DNA from 3 places in the Rummeliibacillus sp. GQ308 genome. Region 1 is predicted to be linked to each of the others. Evidence: riboswitches for the same ligand, from Rfam matches in the RefSeq annotation. Region 1 holds a riboswitch; each other region holds the start of a gene.

The links. A riboswitch is a leader RNA that binds a small molecule or an ion and turns the genes downstream of it on or off. The one in region 1 is predicted to bind S-adenosylmethionine.
Region 2: another riboswitch for S-adenosylmethionine. It lies ahead of metK (methionine adenosyltransferase); the one in region 1 lies ahead of AC6CHJ_RS13105 (LLM class flavin-dependent oxidoreductase).
Region 3: another riboswitch for S-adenosylmethionine. It lies ahead of AC6CHJ_RS00170 (O-acetylhomoserine aminocarboxypropyltransferase/cysteine synthase family protein); the one in region 1 lies ahead of AC6CHJ_RS13105 (LLM class flavin-dependent oxidoreductase).

The regions. Positions count from the first base shown of each region.
Region 1 covers NZ_JCAXDQ010000003.1:156,195-159,478, reverse strand. Annotated here, with positions in the region: gene AC6CHJ_RS13110 (SDR family oxidoreductase) at 787-1,548, opposite strand; SAM riboswitch class I at 1,808-1,921, shown strand; gene AC6CHJ_RS13105 (LLM class flavin-dependent oxidoreductase) at 2,014-3,093, shown strand; gene AC6CHJ_RS13100 (ATP-grasp domain-containing protein) at 3,086-3,284, shown strand, end outside.
Region 2 covers NZ_JCAXDQ010000001.1:2,182,251-2,185,534, forward strand. Annotated here, with positions in the region: gene metK (methionine adenosyltransferase) at 81-1,274, opposite strand; SAM riboswitch class I at 1,522-1,639, opposite strand; gene pckA (phosphoenolpyruvate carboxykinase (ATP)) at 1,918-3,284, shown strand, end outside.
Region 3 covers NZ_JCAXDQ010000001.1:23,567-26,850, forward strand. Annotated here, with positions in the region: gene AC6CHJ_RS00160 (hypothetical protein) at 1-304, shown strand, start outside; gene nfsA (oxygen-insensitive NADPH nitroreductase) at 358-1,089, opposite strand; SAM riboswitch class I at 1,266-1,377, shown strand; gene AC6CHJ_RS00170 (O-acetylhomoserine aminocarboxypropyltransferase/cysteine synthase family protein) at 1,486-2,781, shown strand; gene AC6CHJ_RS00175 (homoserine dehydrogenase) at 3,018-3,284, shown strand, end outside.

The DNA of each region.
Region 1 (3,284 bases):
AAGATTGAGAACGATGAATTAACTGATTCAATTATTCAATTTATGACTCTTATTTAAAGAAGGTGCCATTTCCAGGATAATCCAATGCATGCGAAGCCATTTTATAAAGAACGGACTTATCGGATGTGGTCAAATTGTAGTAATGCTTGCGGATGTGTTGTTCCACTTACTCGTCCATTTCTTGTATAGTTGTAAAAGATGTATAAGGTGCTAAATATTCAAAACGTGCCATGTTTTCTCCTTCTTTCAGCTTTTATAAAGTAAATAGAAGAAAGTAGAGAAAAGGGGACAAAAAATAAAAAATATTTTTGTTTACAATATAAAGAAGAATGTACAACAATTTGTTGTACACTCCTCAATTTAATGTGTGAGATGCGAATTTATTTTACATAAGATGATAATCTGAATGGGATGAGATGGTATTTGAATGAATGGGTTGACATTGTTTATCCATTTTTTTAATGTTTTGTGCAAGAGCGTTATCACGACCACGTATTTTATTAGATACTGCTTTAATTCTTACAAAATCATTCACTACATATTGAATGCGATTAGATAATGCTTCTACAGTAGCAACTATTTTTGTTTTCGCTAGAGCATCTTGTTTGCCGTGCTGTTTACCGCTCTTTTGTTATTGTGTATCTCACACATTAGTATTCTATGAAGTAAACGGTTTTTGATCTGTACTCATGTCCGTGATTCTTAAAATACTTTGAATTGGTTTACCACTATTACAGAAAAAAACTCGCCGATTGCGGCGAGTTTTTCTTTTTTAATTCAAGCATGTTATTCAATAGTATGTTTCATGGCATTATACATATTGGCTACGTGCTCATCTGACTTATCTCGTGGCATGCGGAGTCGTTCAACGGAAGAGCCGTACCCTATTTCTTGTTTGCCTTCTTGTAAGCCTTTGAAAATGCCATCTGCAAATTCGTCTAATGGCTCTCCATTTGTATGCAGTCCGGCTCCGCCTAGGTCTGTGTTGACTGCTGGAGGGGCAACTTCAATCACTTCTACACCTGTTTCGGCAAGCTGGTGACGCAAGCTCATCGTAAAGGAGTGGAATGCTGCTTTTGTAGCTGAATAGATTGGCGCGATAACCATCGGGGTAAAAGCTAACCCAGATGTAATGTTAATAAAAGTGGCTTCTTCTTTTTTAGCGAAATAGGGTGCAAAAAGCATCGTTATATGGAATGGCGCTTCAATGTTGGTCGTAATTTCTTGATTGAAATAAGCCCAATCGTTCTTTGCATCTGCTTTTAATATGTTAAAACGTTGTTGCATTCCTGCGTTGTTCACTAACACATTCACTTCGGGATAGTTTTCTGTTACCCATTCGAATAGGGAAATGCGCTCAGATTCACTGCTTACATCGCTTTGATGAATGATCAGCTCTGGAAATTTTTCTTTTGCCTGCTGAAGAACATTTTCTCTCCGTCCTGTAACGATCACTTTGTTTCCTGCTTTTAAAAATCTTTCTGCAAAAGCTAAGCCAATTCCAGAACTTCCGCCTGTGATAAGGATTGTATTTCCTGAAAGTTTCAATGTTATTCCTCTTTTCTAATAGCATGTGGTTCTGATAAAAATACAGGATGCTGTACTGACAATTTTTCAGTAGCCCATGGTAGTATATCCTAATACTACCCACTAACTATAGGGATTAACATCGTTCAAATGCTTAGAAATAATAATAAACCTCCTTTTCTTATTAACTTAGTTAGGATTAATGGCATAATCTATTGACAATGGTTCATATTATGGGTAATATTCATTTTAAGTTGAAATTCCAAAAATCAAATAATTCGATCTATCCAGAGAGGTGGAGGGACATGGCCCTTTGAAACCTCAGCAACAGGTTCTGCTAATGTAGTAGAATACTGTGCTAATTCCATCAGGCATATAGCTTGGAAGATAGGAGAAGACAAACTTGTTTTGTTAGAAGTCTCTTTCCCTATCTCGGGAGGAGACTTTTTTATTTGTATATATAGCAGGAGGAAAAGGAGTGGAGAAATGAAGTACGGTTTTTGGTTGCCTATTTTTGGTGGTTGGTTGAGAAATGTAAAGGAAGAAAATATGCCACCCACGTATGAGTATGCGAAAACAATCATTCAATCAGCAGAAAAGTGGGGATATGATACAACATTAATCGCAGAACTATATTTAAATGATATTAAAGGCACTGACAAAGATTCGTTAGAGGCATGGTCTACGGCGGCAGCTTTGGCAGCAGTAACAGAAAAAATTGAGATCATGGCAGCCGTTCGCCCCGTATTTCATAATCCTGCTGTAACTGCGAAAATGGCGGCAACTATTGACCATATTAGCAAGGGGCGTTTCACATTAAATGTAGTTTCGGGTTGGTGGGCTGAAGAGGCGAAGCAATATGGCGGCGATTTTACTGAACATGACCAGCGCTATGATAGAACGGCAGAGTTTATTGAAATTTTGAAAGGCTTATGGACGGAAGATACATTTTCATATCAGGGGAAGTTTTATCAAATAGATCAGGCAAAGCTTTCGCCTAAACCAGTGCAACGTCCTCATCCGATTTTATATGCTGGCGGTGAAAGTGAAAAAGGCAAACAGATCATTTCATCATTGTGTGATGCTTATGTCATTCATGGTCATACAGTGGAGGAAGCGAAGGCTAAGATTTCTGATATGAAGACGCGTAGAGAAGAAGCTGGTCGTGAGCCCTTTAAAACCATTGGAATGGCAGCCTATGTGATTTGCCGTGATACGGAGGAAGAAGCGCAGGAAGAGTTAAAACGAATTACAACGGTGAGCAATCTAAGTGGATATGCAGGCTTTAAAGACTTTACATCTAAGTCAGAGCTTGAACATCAAATTCAGTTACAGGATTATTCAGTATCTAATCGCGGAATCCGACCGAATTTAGTTGGCACACCTGAGCACATTGCAAATCAAATTATAGCCTTTGAGGAAGCTGGAGTTGATTTACTATTATTACAATGTTCTCCACAGCTAGAGGAACTAGAACGCTTTTCGAAACAGGTTATGCCGAAAGTGGAAGAATTAAAGTCCATAATCATAGAAAACAAAAGCAGGGGGCAGGAATATCATGTCTAAAATATACGTAATTCATGAGAATAGTGAATGGACAGAACATCTATTTAAAAGATTAGAAGAGTTAGAACTTCCTTATGAAGATTGGAATCTTGTAAGAGGGACAGTTGATCTTACGTCTGTTCCACCTGAAGGGATTTTTTACAATCGCATGAGTGCTTCATCTCATACACGAGGCAACCGCTTTGCTCCAG
Region 2 (3,284 bases), on a different contig from region 1:
TATCACAAATGTGACAGGGTTCTCATAAGAATCAGCTTATCGCTTCAAGGAGGAAAAACCTCCATAGCATGAAATTCAATTTATTTAAACTTAGCTTTCAATTCTTCAGCTTTATCTGTATTTTCCCAAGGTACATTTAAATCAACACGACCGAAGTGCCCATAAGCCGCTGTTTGTTTATAGATTGGACGGCGAAGATCAAGCATTTTAATAATGCCTGCAGGACGCAAATCAAATGTCTCACGCACGGCTTCTACTAATTCGCTTTCTGTGACCTTTCCTGTACCAAATGTGTCTACAGAGATAGAAACTGGCTGAGCTACACCGATCGCATATGCTAATTGAACTTCTGCGCGCTCTGCTAAGCCTGCAGCTACAATATTTTTAGCTACATAACGTGCTGCATATGCTCCAGATCGGTCCACTTTTGTTGCATCTTTCCCTGAGAATGCACCGCCGCCATGACGCGCATATCCACCGTATGTGTCAACGATGATTTTGCGTCCTGTAAGACCTGCATCCCCTTTTGGTCCACCTATTACAAAGCGGCCTGTTGGGTTAATGAAGTATTTTGTGTTTTCATCCAGTAATTCAGCTGGCACTACATTATTGATTACTGTTGATTTAAGATCTTGTTGAATTTGTTCTAATGTTACATCTTCATCATGTTGAGTTGAGATAACAATTGTATCCACACGTACTGGATGGTTGTTTTCATCATACTCAATTGTTACTTGTGTTTTTCCATCCGGACGCAAGTATGCAAGTTGACCTGTCTTGCGAACCTCTGTTAAACGACGTGCCAATTTGTGCGCTAAGCTGATTGGAAGCGGCATTAACTCAGGTGTTTCATTGCAAGCATAGCCGAACATCAACCCTTGGTCCCCTGCACCAATTGCTTCGATATCTGCATCTGACATTTTTCCTTCACGAGCTTCCAGTGCTTGGTCTACACCTTGTGCAATATCAGGTGATTGTTCGCCAATTGCTACAAGTACTGCTAGGTTTTCTGCATCGAAACCGTATTTACCGCGTGTGTAACCAATTTCAGCTACTGTATCTCTTACAATTCCTTTGATGTCAACGTATGTTGAGGTCGTCACTTCTCCTGCAACAAGGACAAGGCCTGTTGTGACAGTTGTTTCACATGCAACTCGCGCATTCGGGTCTTTTGCAATAATGGCATCTAAAATGGCATCCGAAATTTGGTCACAAATTTTATCTGGATGTCCTTCTGTTACGCTTTCTGAAGTAAATAATCTTCTGTTAGTCATTTGGTTGGTTTCCTCCTAAATCAACGAGATCCTCTCGAAAGTGATACGGTACTCATTACCCATGTCCGTTTAAATGGATTAAACGCCAAGCTTTAGCTGCTTTTTAAACACGAGGATATAGAAAGTGCCCTTACATACATGCTATATATTAATATGAAACAAAATCAATTTGCCTCAATTTTTACACAAAAAAACCTTTCGCTCATTCGCACAATGAGGAAAGGATATGTTTCGTAAGCACCTTTCACTCTTATCGTTCAAGGAATATTCCTTGCATCAGATTAGCACCAGCGCATTTACCACTTGATAAAATGCAGGTTGCCGGGTTTCTTAGGGCCTGACCCTCCACCAGCTCGGGATAAGAGTATCCGTTCTATAGCATATAGTAAGCGAATTGAACAAGAAAGTCAAATTTTCGATAAAAAATAAAGAAAAAAGTTGATTTTTGATGAATTTTGTTGTGTGATGTAGTTAAGCGTTTTCGTAAAGTAAATTAATGAATTAATTTATATAGAAAACTTTTAAAAAATAACGAGTTATTAGTATAGACTAATACGCTTAATGTGTTATACTAATTCTCGAAATGATTAATACTCACCCACTTAGCAAGGGTAATAATATAAAAAGGATGGTACGTACACAGATGAATTCAGTAGAAATTGCGAATGAACTGAATGATTTATTACAAGGGCGCAATATTTTAGAACAGCTTTCAGTTCCACAATTAGTGGAAAAAGCAACTTCACGTGGAGAAGCAATCTTAACGGTAGATGGTGCTGTTCGCGCAGTAACTGGCAAATATACAGGACGTTCTCCTAAAGATAAATTTATGGTAGAAGAAGAATCCTCTAAAGACAAAATTGATTGGGGTAAAATCAATCAACCTATTTCTTCAGAAGTTTTCGATTCATTATATACGAAAGTAGTAGACTATTTAAAAGAAAAAGAAGAAATTTTTGTTTTCAAAGGATTTGCGGGTGCTGACCCTTCATCCCGTCTTGGCATTCGTGTTGTGAACGAATTCGCATGGCATAATTTATTTGCACATCAATTATTCATCCGCCCTACAGCTGAAGAATTAGAAGAACATGAAGCAGATTTCACTATTGTTTCTGCTCCTACCTTTAAAGCTGATCCAGCAGTAGACGGAACATCTTCTGAAACATTCATTCTCGTATCTCTAGAAAAACGCATTATTTTAATCGGCGGCACAGAATATGCTGGCGAAATGAAAAAATCAATCTTCGGCATTATGAATTACCTATTACCACAACAAGGTATTCTGTCTATGCACTGCTCTGCAAATGTTGGTGAATCAGGCGATGTAGCATTATTCTTCGGCCTATCCGGTACAGGTAAAACGACTTTATCTGCTGACAGCAATCGCAAATTAATTGGTGATGATGAGCACGGCTGGTCAGACAATGGAGTATTCAATATAGAAGGAGGCTGCTACGCGAAAACAGTCAACCTTTCTGCTGAAAAAGAACCAGAAATCTATAATGCTATCAAATTTGGCACAGTGCTTGAGAATGTAACAATCGATCCAGAAACACGCATACCTGACTATGATGATACTACATTAACTCAAAATACACGTGCTGCATACCCAATCCAAAATATCGAAAATATTGCAAGTCCATCTGTTGGTGGTCACCCTAAAACAATTATTTTCTTAACAGCTGATGCGTTTGGCGTATTGCCTCCAATCAGTAAATTAACGAAAGAGCAAGCGATGTATCATTTCTTATCTGGCTTCACTTCCAAAATTCCTGGAACAGAACGCGGTGTCGTAGAACCAGAACCAGTATTCTCTACATGCTTTGGCGCTCCATTCTTCCCACTACATGCTTCTGTATACGCAGAAATGTTGGGTGAGAAAATCGATGCTCATGAAGCTAATGTATTCTTAGTTAATACAGGCTGGACTGGCGGCAGCTATGGTGAAGGCAGCCGTATGAAACTTTCTTATACTCGTACAATGGTTCGCGCTGCAATCGACGGCAAGCT
Region 3 (3,284 bases), on a different contig from region 1:
AGCACTACGGCAATATAAAACCATTATCTCCCGAATTGGCAACAGTTCGTTAAAAGGAACATCTGCAGCAGAAGAAAAAGAAACTCAAGGAAAAGTAGTCCGCGTTTATAAGGAAAAGAATGGGGATTTCACAACTGTTTCCTTCTTGCTAGATAATAAAGAAAATTATATTGTGAGTTCAGAAGTGGCTCCTCTCGCAGTCTATCTGAAAGAAGGCGACACGGTGAAGCTGAAATATGTGAATTCAAGCGAAGTCTTTTTACCAGTAAAAGAAATGGTTATAGAGGGAATCGAAGATAAATAATTAAAAAAGCTCTATAAGGCAGGCAAAAGCCAAAAACCTTATAGAGCATTTTTCTATTTCCAAGTAAATCCTTTGGATGCAAGGAAGTCTTTGATAAATGGACGACGCTGTTCAACTAAGAAATCAGCCATTTGTTTTGTCCAATTCGACATTTTTTGATTCGATGAACGGTGTTGGTAGTATTCTTCTAATGTCGCATCATATTCATCAAGTAATGTATCGTATTTTTCTTCATCATAACTATTTTCATGTAGCACGGCATCCAGTGGAAGTCTTGGTTTTGTTTCATTTCTTTTCGTCGGTTTTCCGATCGTCATGGCGAACATAGGAAAAACGTGTTCAGGCAGATTGAATAATTCACTGATATCAGCTGGGTTATTGCGTGCACCGCCAATATAACAAATGCCGTATCCTTCTGATTCAGCGGCAATAACAAAGTTTTGTGCAAATAGCGCTACGTCGGCTACGCCTGCAAGAAGATTTTCAGCAGAATCAGCCACAATTTCTACACCTTGCTTTTTGCCGGCAGCCTCCAAACGCTTGAAGTCAACGCAGAATAAGAAAGAAGCACCTGCTGTTTTGAATTGGAACTCATTGTTAGAGAGCTCGCCTAATTTTTTCTTTTTGTCGGCATCAGTTACCCAGATGACACTGTATGCTTGGATGAAATGTGAGGTAGCAGCCATTTGTGCTGTTTCAATTAAATCTCGTACAACCTCTTTTGGTATCTCTTCACCTGTATATTTTCGAACTGATGAATGGCTACGCAATAAATCTTTAACCATCTGTAGAACAACTCCTATTTTGTGGATTTCTCTAATTAACTATAGGAGAAATTGTAGGAAATGACTAGCGAAACGAATCCGCTTGTATGTAATATTTAGAAATATCAAAAAATAGTATTGACTTTTTAAAATGCAATACCTATACTTACAACAACAAGATGGAACAGAATAAATTACCTTTATCAAGAGTGGCGGAGGGAAAGGCCCTGCGATGCCCGGCAACCAGTAAGTTATCTTACATGGTGCTAATTCCTACAGATTCTTTATTGCGAATCTGACAGATAAGGGGAGGAAAATGCTAATGACCCTCTTCTTATGTGAAGAAGGGTTTTTCTTTTGGAAAAATCCTTGCCACACCTCAGCTTTCCATCTCAAACTATATTAGGGGGAATTAGAATGACAGAATTTCGTAAAGAGACTTTAGCAGTACGTGGTGGCCAAACGCCTGATCCTACAACTGGTGCAATTGGGGTGCCAATATACCGAACAACAGCCTATAGATTTAATGATACAGAGCATGCACGGAAATTATTCGCCTTGGAAGAGCCAGGCAATATTTATTCTCGAATCATGAATCCAACTGTTGATGTCTTTGAAAAACGAGTAGCCTTGCTTGAAGGTGGAACAGCAGCGGTTGCTTTATCATCAGGCATGGCGGCCATTTCATTTTCTATTTTAAATATAGCGCGTGCTGGTGATCATATAGTTTCAGCTGCGAGTGTGTATGGAGGAACGTACAATTTATTTGCTAATACTTTGCCGCGATACGGAATCAATACTACATTTGTAGATGAACGGAAGCTTGAAGATTTTGAAGGGGCAATCCAAAAAAATACAAAAGCGATTTATGTTGAAACGATTGGTAATCCTAGTCTTTCAGTAGCAGATATCGAAAGTATTGCGGATATTGCCCATCGACACGAAATCCCTCTAATCATCGACAATACATTTGCCTCACCGATTGGATGTAATCCTATTGAATATGGCGCTGATATTGTGATTCACTCTGCGACTAAGTGGATTGGCGGGCACGGTACAACAATCGCTGGCGTGGTGGTGGATGCAGGCAAGTTTGATTGGACACGAGGCAAATTCCCTGACTATACAGAAAGAGATGAATCCTATCATGGCATCCGCTATGGCATTGATGTGAGTAATGCAGCTTTCGCTACACGCCTGCGCGTACAATTGCTGCGCGACTTTGGGCCAACGCTTAGCCCAGATGCTGCCTTCCAACTATTGCAAGGTCTTGAAACACTGCATCTTCGTGTGCCTTATCATAATGAAAATGCTAGAAAGGTAGCTGAATACTTACGTCAGCATCCTCAGGTGGAATGGGTAGGATACAATGGCTTCTCTGATAGTGAATTCGCTCCTCTTGCTAAAAAGTATCTAAAGAATGGCTATGGCTCTGTTCTTACATTTGGAATTAAAGGAGGCAGAGATGCTGGACGCGAATTTATCGACAATGTCGAATTGTTCTGTCACGTGGCAAATGTAGGAGATGCCCGCTCATTGATTATTCATCCGGCCTCAACAACTCATCAACAATTAAACAGTGAAGAGTTGAAAAAATCAGGCGTGCAAGAGGAATTAATTCGCTTATCTATTGGGTTAGAAGCAATCGATGATATCATCTCTGCACTTGAAGAAGCATTCACAAAGGTAAGCCCAAAAGTTGCAGCAAAATAATTTGTTAATGAGTTTCGCTTCGCCTCAGGGAAGTAGCAGCATTTCCTAAAAAATTTTTTAAATAAATAAAGAAAAGAGTGATGGATTGTCTTTTCACTCTTTTCATTTTGATTTAAATGAACACTCCAGGTACACACATGTCTTTTGTAGGAGGATTTATCTTGTAAACATACTCTGTGTAAGCTAAAATCATCAGTATGTAGATTAATTCAGTATAAGACAATGGAGGCGGTTTTTTGAAAAAGGTAAAGGTTGCTATATTAGGTTTTGGTACAGTTGGCCAGGGGGTCTATCGCATATTAACAGAAAAGCGCAGTCAATTGAAACAGATGCTAGATGTCGACCTAGAAGTAGCAAAAGTCCTCGTCAGCAATCCGAATAAGCCACGTCCTCATGCTGCTAAAGAGATGCTGACAAATCAAATAGAGGAAATCCTGGATATTTCGAATCTTGATGTTGTTTTCGAAGCAATTGTAGGAGAGGAACCTGCATATCAATACCTT